DNA from 3 places in the Streptomyces sp. NPDC059452 genome. Region 2 is predicted to be linked to each of the others. Evidence: riboswitches for the same ligand, from Rfam matches in the RefSeq annotation. Region 2 holds a riboswitch; each other region holds the start of a gene.

Region 1 (3,265 bases), on a different contig from region 2:
CCGGGCACGCTGGTCATCTGGATGATCGTGTACGGGTTCCTCGCCTCCGTGCTCCCCGTCTGGCTGCTGCTGGCCCCGCGCGACTACCTCTCCACCTTCATGAAGATCGGCACGATCGGGCTGCTGGCCCTGGGCGTGGTCGTCGCGCTGCCGACCCTGAAGATGCCCGCGGTCACCGACTTCGCCACCAGCGGCTCGGGCCCGGTCTTCGCCGGTTCCATGTTCCCGTTCGTCTTCATCACCATCGCCTGCGGCGCGCTCTCCGGCTTCCACTCCCTGGTCTCCTCGGGCACCACCCCGAAGATGGTCCAGAAGGAGACACAGATCCGGGTGATCGGCTACGGCGCGATGCTGGTCGAGTCGTTCGTGGCGATCATGGCGATGATCGCGGCCTGCATCATCGACCCCGGTCTCTACTTCGCCATCAACGCGCCCGTCGGGGTGATCGGCGACAGCGTCCAGTCCGCCTCCGAGGCCGTGGCCAACTTCGGCTTCACCATCACCCCGGACGCCCTGGCCCAGGCCGCCAAGGACGTCGAGGAGGCGAGTCTGCTCTCCCGGACCGGTGGCGCGCCCACGTTCGCGCTCGGCATGGCGGAGATCTTCTCCGCGGTGATCGGCGGGACCGCGATGAAGGCGTTCTGGTACCACTTCGCCATCATGTTCGAGGCGCTCTTCATCCTCACCACCGTGGACGCCGGCACCCGGGTCGGCCGCTTCATGCTCCAGGACATGCTGGGCAACGCCTACAAGCCGTTCCGCGAGGTCAGCTGGAAGCCGGGCGTCTGGTTCGCCAGCGCCGTCGTGGTCGGCGGCTGGGGCTACTTCCTCTGGGTCGGCGTGCACGACCCGCTGGGCGGCATCAACCAGCTCTTCCCGCTCTTCGGCATCGCCAACCAGCTGCTGGCCGCCGTCGCGCTGGCCGTCTGCACCACGCTGCTGGTCAAGTCGGGCCGGCTCAAGTGGGCCTGGGTCACCGCGGTCCCGCTCGCCTGGGACGTGGCGGTCACCCTCACCGCGAGCTGGCAGAAGATCTTCTCCTCGGACGTGAAGGTCGGCTTCTTCGCCCAGCGCGACAAGTACCAGGCGGGCATCGACGCGGGCGAGGTGCTGGCACCGGCCAAGAACATGGAGGAGATGCGGACGGTCGTCACCAACTCCACCGTCGACGGTGTGCTCTGCGCGCTCTTCGCGATCCTCATCATCGTGGTGCTCGTGGACGCCGGCCGGGTCTGCTACAGGGCCATCCGCGACCCGGAGAGCATCAAGCTCCACGAGACGCCGTACGTGGAGTCCAAGCTCGTCGCCCCGGCCTCGCTCATCGCCACCAAGGAGGAGAAGGCCGAACTGCTCGCGGCGGGCGTCGGCCCCGAGGGCGGCATCCGCAAGGAGGCAGCGGCGGGCACGGGGAGCCGCTCATGACGATCGCGGATGTACGGCGGGTGGCGGTCGTGACCATCGGGGACGTACGGCGGGTGGCGGGGCGTATCCGCTGGTACGTCCGCGAGCTGACCGGCGAGTCGACATATGACCGCTACGTGGCGCACGCGAGGTCTCATGATCCGGACACGCCGGTCATGACCCGCCGAGCCTTCGAACGCAGCCGCATGGACGCCCGCGAGGCGGACCCCCGCGAGGGCTTCCGCTGCTGCTGAGCACCGTCGGCCGAACGGGGCCGTCGCACCCCTTCCAGGGGCGCGGCGGCCCCGTTCCGCGTCACCGCGAGGGCCCGCCCGCCCGCCGCCGATGCGGAAAAAGCCGGGCGAAGAAACCAGACCGCCACACCAACATCTGTTCACGCCGACACAACATGTGGGGGCTTCCTCATCAGGCGGCCCCCACATGTATGCTCGACCTCGCTGTCGCCGCAGGGGAATCCGGTGTGAATCCGGAACTGTCCCGCAACGGTGTGATCAGTGTGCTTTTGCACACCCGAAGTCCGAAGACCTGTCGACAGTACGTCCGGCTCGACCGAACCGGACGGCAGACGTCCGGGCCTCGCGGATGGGCCGGTGGACGCCGTGATCAGTGCTGCCCTGTGGGCACCGCGCTGCCCGGCTCCCCCCGCTCGCCGCCGGCCCCCAGCCGAGCGAGGGAAAGCCCAGTGACCATCGCGCCCGCCGATCCGGTTTCAGCCACCGAATCCGCTGCCTCCACCACGTCCGGAGCAGGCACGAACGACGGACCCGGGACCGCCCTGCTGCGGACCCTGACCGACCTCACCGTCGATCTGCCCGACACCGACCCCGGACGGGTGGCCGCCTCCGCGCTGCGCGGGCGCAACGCCCGCTCCGACGAGGCCGAGCTGCGCTCGCTGGCCACCGAGGCGGCCGCGGGCCTGATCTCCGAGGACCCGGCGTACTCCAAGCTCGCCGCCCGGCTGCTGACCCGTACGATCGCCGACGAGGCCGCGAGCCAGGGCGCCACGTCCTTCTCCGCCTCGGTCGCAGTGGGCCACCGCGAGGGCCTGATCGCGGACCGCACCGCCGCCTTCGTGGAGCTGCACGCCAAGGCGCTGGACGCGCTGGTCGAGCGGACGCTGGCCGAGGGCGCGGACGACCGCTTCGGCTACTTCGGTCTCCGTACGCTGCACAGCCGTTACCTGCTGCGCCACCCGATCACCCGCCAGGTCATCGAGACCCCGCAGCACTTCATGCTGCGCGTGGCCGCGGGCCTCGCCGAGGACGAGTCGGTGCGCGCGCTGGACGAGGTCGCCGCGCTCTACGGGCTGATGAGCAAGCTGGACTACCTCCCCTCCTCCCCCACGCTCTTCAACTCGGGCACCCGGCACCCGCAGATGTCCTCCTGCTACCTGCTGGACTCCCCCAAGGACGAGCTGGACTCGATCTACGACCGCTACCACCAGGTGGCGCGCCTCTCGAAGCACGCGGGCGGCATCGGCCTCTCCTACTCCCGTATCCGCGCCCGGGGTTCGCTGATCCGGGGCACCAACGGGCACTCCAACGGCATCGTGCCGTTCCTCAAGACGCTGGACGCCTCGGTGGCGGCGGTGAACCAGGGCGGCCGGCGCAAGGGCGCGGCGGCGGTCTACCTGGAGACCTGGCACGCGGACATCGAGGAGTTCCTGGAGCTCCGCGACAACACGGGCGAGGACCAGCGGCGTACGCACAACCTGAACCTGGCTCACTGGATCCCGGACGAGTTCATGCGCCGGGTCGACGCGGACACCGACTGGTCGCTCTTCTCCCCCGCCGAGGTCCCCGAGCTGGTCGACCTGTGGGGCGACGAGTTCGACGCGGCCTAC
Region 2 (3,265 bases):
CGTACCGGTCGACCATCCAGGCCACCATGTTGTGGATCGAGAGGTAGCCCGCGACCGAGGGGCAGCCGGTGGCCAGGGCCTCGAAGACGAGGACCCCGTCGGAGCGGGATAGCCCGGAGCCGCCCAGATCCTCCCGTACGTACACACCTCCGAGGCCGAGCCCCGCCGCCTTGCGCAGGACGTCGACGGGGAAGTGCTTGTCCTGGTCCCAGGCCACGGCGTGCGGGGCCAGGTGCTCCTGGGCGAAGTCGAGTGTCGTCTCGACGACCGCGAGCTGGTCGTCGGTGAGCAGGGTGGTCATGGCGTTCACCCCATGGTCGGAATCGTGAAGCTCGCGCCGTCCCGGATCCCCGAGGCGGGCCAGCGCGAAGTGACGGTTTTGGTACGGGTGTAGAAGCGGATGGCGTCCGGCCCGTGCTGGTTCAGGTCCCCGAAACCGGACCGCTTCCAGCCGCCGAACGTGTGGTACGCCACCGGAACGGGGATCGGCACGTTGACGCCGACCATGCCCGTGTCGACCCGCCGGGTGAAGTCGCGGGCGGTGTCGCCGTCCCGGGTGAAGAGGGCGACGCCGTTGCCGTACGGGTGCTCCGAGGGCAGCCGCAGGGCCTCCTCGTAGTCCGCCGCACGCACCACGGAGACCACCGGCCCGAAGATCTCCTCCTGGTAGATCCGCATGGTGGGGGTGACCCGGTCGAAGAGCGAGGCGCCCGCGAAGAACCCCTCCTCGTGCCCCTCCAGGGTGAAGTCCCGCCCGTCCACGACCAGTTCGGCGCCCTCCTCCACCCCGAGGTCGACATAGCCGCGCACCCGGTCGACCGCGTCCCGGCCCACCAGCGGCCCGAAGTCGGCGTCCGGGTCGTCCGAGCGGCCGATCCGCAGCTCGGCGATCCGCTCGGTGAGCTTGGCCACCAGCGCGTCGGCGGTCTCCTCACCGACCGGGACGGCCACCGAGATCGCCATGCACCGCTCGCCCGCTGATCCGTAACCGGCGCCGATCAGCGCGTCCACGGCCTGGTCCAGATCGGCGTCCGGCATCACGATCATGTGGTTCTTGGCCCCGCCGAAACACTGCGCCCGCTTGCCGTGGGCGGCGGCCGTGGCGTAGATGTGCGCGGCGATCGGCGTCGAGCCGACGAAGCCGAGCGCCTTGACGCGGGGGTCCTCCAGCAGGGTGTCCACGGCCTCCTTGCCGCCGTTGACGACGTTCAGGACCCCCGGCGGAAGACCGGCCTCCAGGAAGAGTTCGGCCAGCCGCAGCGGCACCGACGGGTCCCGCTCGGACGGCTTCAGGATGAAGGCGTTACCGCAGGCCAGAGCGGGCGCGGCCTTCCAGAGCGGGATCATCGCCGGGAAGTTGAACGGGGTGATGCCCGCGACCACGCCGAGCGGCCGGCGCAGCGAGTGCACGTCGATCCCGGAGCCCGCGTTGTCGCTGAACTCACCCTTCAGCAGATGCGGGACACCCGCGGCGAACTCCACCACGTCCAGCCCGCGCGCGATGTCGCCGTGCGCGTCGGCGACGGTCTTGCCGTGCTCGGAGGAGAGCAGCCGGGCCAGGGCGTCCTTCTCCTTCTCGACCAGCTGGAGGAAGCGCAGCAGCACCCGGGCGCGGCGCTGCGGGTTCCACTCGCCCCATTCGAGCTGCGCCTCGGCCGCGTCGGCGATGGCCGCCTCGGTCTCGGACCGGCCGGCCAGCGGCACCCGGGCCTGGACCTGTCCGGTGTTGGGGTCGTAGACATCGCCGTACGTGCCCGAGGTGCCGGGCGTGTGCTTGCCGCCGATGAAGTGGGTGAGTTCGCGGACCATGGAAGCCTGCTCTCGTCGGTGAGATCGTCAGGAGAGATCCGGGGATGGCGCACGGCTGCCACCGGCCCACGCACCGGTCGGGTGCGCGGAGGCGCGGAAGGGCTGCCGCCGAGGGGGACGCGGAGGGCGGGGGCCGTCAGGGGGCGGGGGGAACCGCTCGCCGGAACGGGCCTGCGGGGCCGTGGGTGCGGACCGGTGCCATGCGTGTCTGCTCCATCCTCGTGGAAACACGGAACATCCCGCGGCCGGTATCCTGACTCCCGGATCAGCGCGCGCCCTCATGCCTTCCCGACGGCGCCTTCACCGTCGGTGGCGTGTCCTGCGAGGACGGACTCCCCGGTCACAGTGGCGGGACCGCGCCGGAATCGCACCGGCTTCCCTGACACCACGGGCCTTTGAGGTGCCCGGCTCCAGGCCGGTCACCCCTCTGCTCACGAACATATAGTTGGACGTCCTAGTAAGTCCACCCCGCCTCGCCCCGGGCGCGCTCGCCCGCCCCGCCCCCTGGCCCGATCGGGCGCCCGCCCCTGGCATGATCGGCCGACATGAGCGACGCGCCACCACCACGCCACATCCTCGTCATCGGCATGGGTGCCGGTGACCCCGACCATCTGACCCTCGCCGCGATCAAGGCCATGCGCAGGGCGCAGGTCTTCTTCGTACTCGGCAAGGGCCGGGAGAAGGACTCCCTGACCCGGCTGCGGCGGGACATCCTGGCCGAGCACCTCACCGGCCCCTACCGGGTCGTGGAGGCCGAGGACCCCTGGCGGGACCGCACCCAGGACGACCGCGGGCGCTACACGACGGCGGTGCACGACTGGCGCCACCGCCGCGCCGACATCTGCGAACGCCTGATCATCGAGGAGCTGGCGCCGGGGGAGTGCGGGGCGTTCCTGGTGTGGGGCGACCCGTCCCTGTACGACAGCACCCTCGCGATCCTGGAGGACATCCGGGACCGGGGGACGGTGGAATTCGGCCATGAGGTGATCCCCGGCATCAGCAGCGTCTCGGCGCTCGCCGCCCGCCACCGCACCTCCCTGAACCAGGTCGGCCGCCCCATCCACATCACCCCCGGCAGACGGCTCGCCGAGGGGTTCCCGGACGACGACGGCGACATCGTCGTGATGCTCGACGGCCACGAGACCTTCACCCATCTGACGGGCCGGGGCCTGTGGATCTACTGGGGCGCCTACATCGGCACCCCGGACGAACTCCTGGTCTCCGGACCGCTCGACGAGGTCGCCGGGCGGATCAGCCGGGTGCGCGCCGAGGCCCGCGAACGGCACGGCTGGATCATGGACACGTACCTGCTGCGCCAGGGCCCGGGGACGCCGGGCGGCGCGGGGGCCTGAGGGCGCCTACGCCTCAGGCGGCGCGGGCGGCGCTTGCGGCCTGCCCGGCCGGGCACCCCGGAGGCGCGGGCGGCGTCGGCCGCTGATGGGCCCCGGCCCGTGAG
Region 3 (3,265 bases), on a different contig from region 2:
GACGGCGGACCAGACGTCGGGGACGGAGATCCGGGCGGGCCCGATCGTGACGGCGACGGCTATGGAGAGCAGCAGGAGAAGGAGTCCGCCGGTCCAGAGCAGCACCTGGAGCAGGCCACCGAACTGCCGTGCGGCGACGGGCTGTTGCCCGGCCGCCTGCTGTCCGGTTGGCTGCTGTCCGGCCGGCGGTTCTCCGGCCTGCCGCTTCGCCGTCAGGTTGCCGCTGCTCACTCCGCGAGCCCGAAGTCACGCAGCCCCGCGGCCACGCGCTCCAGTCCCTCGACCGTCCGGATGGTGGGGTTCATGGCCTGGCCGCTGAGCAGCACGTAGCGGCGGTTCTTGACGGCGTCCATCGTCTTGGTGACCGGGTTGGACTCCAGGAACTCGATCTTCTTCTCGGCGCTCTCGGCCGTCTGCATCGTGCGGCTCAGGTCACCGATGACCAGGACGTCGGGGTTGCGGTCGGCGACGGTCTCCCAGCTGATCTGGGGCCATTCGTCGTGGGTGTCGTCGAAGACGTTCTTGGCTCCGAGCTCCCGGGTGATGACCCCGGGGGCGCCGCAGCAGCCCGCGAGGTAGGGGGCCTTGGAGTCGGAGAACCAGTACAGGAGGGAGGTGTCGGACCCGTCGATGCCGTCGGTGGCCTTGTTCACTCGGGCCTGGAGCTTCTTCACCAGGGCGTCGCCGCGCTCGGGGACGCCGAACACCTGGGCCAGTTCGCGGACTTCGGTGTAGACGCTGTCCATGCTGAGGGGTGCGGTACGGGCTCCGTCACCGCCGCCGCTGTTGTCCTTGCCGACGCAGTCGGCGGGCGAGATGTAGGTGGGGACGCCCAGCTTCTCGAACTGCTCGCGCGGGGCGACGCCGCCCTTGGCGAGGGTGGAGGCGAAGGAGGCGCTGAGGAAGTCGGGCTCCTTGTCGAGGACCTTCTCCGATGAGGGGCGGTTGTCGGAGATCCGCTCGACGCCCGCGTTGGCCTTCTCCAGGCCCTTCATGACCGGGTCGCTCCAGGTGGCGGTGGCCGCGATCCGGTCGGCGAGGCCGAGCGAGAGCAGGATCTCCGTCGATCCCTGGTCGACCGAGACGGCCCGCTGGGGCGGCGCCTTCACGGTGACAGTGCGCCCGCAGTTCTTCAGGGTGAGCGGGAAGCCGTCGGCCTTGTCGCCGCCGCCGTCGGCGGACGAGGTGGTGGACCCGCCGCCGCAGGCGGTGAGCAGGACGACACCCGCCGCGAACAGGGCGGCGGTGCGTATCGGGGCGGGGGTGGCCTGGGGCAGCACGGAGGACCTCGGTGTCTCTGGGCCCAGCCGCGGAGCCCGTCGTACGGTTCCCGGCCCCGGGTGCGGGGCCGGTGCCAGCAGGTCTTCGGACTCGGGTTCGTCCGGGCGGGACGCCTTCCCGGAGCAGGGTGCTGCTCCAGTGGCCGTGGCCCCGCCCGTCCCCCTCACCGCTGCGCGTCAGTTCCGGATTCGCACCGGATTCCCTGACCCCGTCGCTGGGGTTCGACTGGCCCCGGCAAGCTATCACGGGTCTTCGCGCAGCTCAGAGCCGGTGCGGGTAGTGGTGCCCGGTGGGCCGGTGCGGCGCGGGATCGTCCCGCCGCACCGGCCCAGTGATGTCCTCCGGTTACGGGGCCCGGAGGGCGATCACCGCGTTGTGTCCGCCGAATCCGAAGGAGTGGCTGACGGCCCGTCGTACGGGCAGCTCACGCGGGACCTTGGTGACGCAGTCGATGGCGAACCCGGGGTCGGGGGCGTCCAGGTTCGCGATCGGCGGGATCGTGCCGTGCTGGAGCGTCAGGACGGTCAGTCCCGCCTCGATGGCCCCGGCCGCCCCCATGCAGTGGCCCAGGACGCCCTTGGGGGCGGTGACGGGCGGCCGGTGCGGGTAGGCCCGGCCGATGAGGGCGGCCTCGGTCGCGTCGCCCTGGGGGGTCGCGGTCCCGTGCGCGTTGACATGGTCGACGTCCTCGGCCCGCCAGCCCGCGTCGGCCAGCGCCGCTTCGACGGCGGCCCGCGCCACGTCCCCGGAGGGGTGCGGACTGGTGGGGTGGTGCGCGTCGGTCGTGGCGCCGGTGCCGGCCAGCAGCGCCCGGGGGGCGGCTCCTCTGGCCCGGGCGTCGTCGGCCCGCTCCAGGACCATGATCGCGGCGCCCTCGCCCATGACGAGCCCGGCCCGGTCGGCGGCGAAGGGGCGGCAGAGGCGGGCGGGGTCCCCGTCCCGCAGGGCCGCCGCGCCCGAGCGGGCGAAGCCGGTCATGGCGACCGGGAAGACGATCGACTCGGTGGCTCCGGCGATCGCGATGTCGCACTGGCCCAGCGCCAGCATGTCGCGGGCCACGGAGAGCGCGGTCACCCCGGACGAACAGGCCGTGCACGGTGCCAGGCTGGGTCCGGTGGCCTTCATCTGGATGGCGATCTCGGCCGCGGGCATGTTCGGGATGGTGAGCAGGATGCCCGACGGCGAGGTGGCCTCGGGGCCCCGGCGCTCCAGGGCGACGGTCTGTTCGGTGAGCCCGGCGGAGCCGCCGCTGCTGGTGCCGACGACGACCGCGACCCGGGTGCCGTCCCAGTGGGCGGGGTCGAGCCCGGCGTCGGTCACCGCCTCCCGTGCGGCGAGGACGGCGAACTTGACGTACCGGCCCATCCGGAAGGCGGTGCGGCCGCCCACCGCCCCGTCCAGGTCGATGCCGGAGACCGTACAGGCGAAGTCGACGGCGCAGCCGCGCAGTTCGGGGACGGTGCGGGCGAAGGAGCCGCCTCGGCAGACCCCGTCCCAGGTGGTGTCGGTGGTGTGGCCGGCCGGGGTGATCATTCCCAGGCCGGTGACGGCGATGGCGGGTCGGTTCATCGGGTGTTGCTCACCGGCACCGCACTGTCGGCCGCCTCGCCGGCGACGGCCGCGTCGATGAACGCGGAGATGTCGGCCAGCGTGGCGTCCTTGTAGAGCTTCTCGGAGTCGGCGGTGACGCCCAGGGTCTCCTTGATGATGACGGCGAACTCGGCGACCGCCAGGGAGTCCATCTCCAGGCTGTCCATCGTGGACTCCGGCAGGATTTCGGCTGCGGGCACCTTGAACGTCTCGGTCAGCACCTCGGTGATCTTCGGGTGGATGGTCTGGGTCTTCACGGTGTTTCCTCTCATCGGCGACTCATCAGCGGCTCGTCGGCGGCCCATCAGGAGCTCATGGGCTCCTCATCGGCGGCTCGTCGGCGGCTTCACGTACGGCGGTGGTCGAACGCTTCGACCCCACCGCCGAAGTAACT

What was found. A riboswitch is a leader RNA that binds a small molecule or an ion and turns the genes downstream of it on or off. The one in region 2 is predicted to bind cobalamin.
Region 1: another riboswitch for cobalamin. It lies ahead of ACFW9Z_RS05195 (ribonucleoside-diphosphate reductase subunit alpha); the one in region 2 lies ahead of ACFW9Z_RS31460 (CoA-acylating methylmalonate-semialdehyde dehydrogenase).
Region 3: another riboswitch for cobalamin. It lies ahead of ACFW9Z_RS14990 (ABC transporter substrate-binding protein); the one in region 2 lies ahead of ACFW9Z_RS31460 (CoA-acylating methylmalonate-semialdehyde dehydrogenase).

Annotation. Positions count from the first base shown of each region.
Region 1 is NZ_JBHYVE010000002.1:494,420-497,684, reverse strand. Features, by position in the region: gene ACFW9Z_RS05205 (carbon starvation CstA family protein) at 1-1,422, shown strand, start outside; gene ACFW9Z_RS05200 (YbdD/YjiX family protein) at 1,452-1,655, shown strand; cobalamin riboswitch at 1,835-1,970, shown strand; gene ACFW9Z_RS05195 (ribonucleoside-diphosphate reductase subunit alpha) at 2,105-3,265, shown strand, end outside.
Region 2 is NZ_JBHYVE010000034.1:3,410-6,674, reverse strand. Features, by position in the region: gene ACFW9Z_RS31465 (acyl-CoA dehydrogenase family protein) at 1-301, opposite strand, end outside; gene ACFW9Z_RS31460 (CoA-acylating methylmalonate-semialdehyde dehydrogenase) at 307-1,809, opposite strand; cobalamin riboswitch at 2,035-2,214, opposite strand; gene cobF (precorrin-6A synthase (deacetylating)) at 2,355-3,161, shown strand.
Region 3 is NZ_JBHYVE010000009.1:131,069-134,333, reverse strand. Features, by position in the region: gene ACFW9Z_RS14995 (FecCD family ABC transporter permease) at 1-114, opposite strand, end outside; gene ACFW9Z_RS14990 (ABC transporter substrate-binding protein) at 228-1,280, opposite strand; cobalamin riboswitch at 1,339-1,526, opposite strand; gene ACFW9Z_RS14985 (beta-ketoacyl-[acyl-carrier-protein] synthase family protein) at 1,627-2,850, opposite strand; gene ACFW9Z_RS14980 (acyl carrier protein) at 2,847-3,128, opposite strand.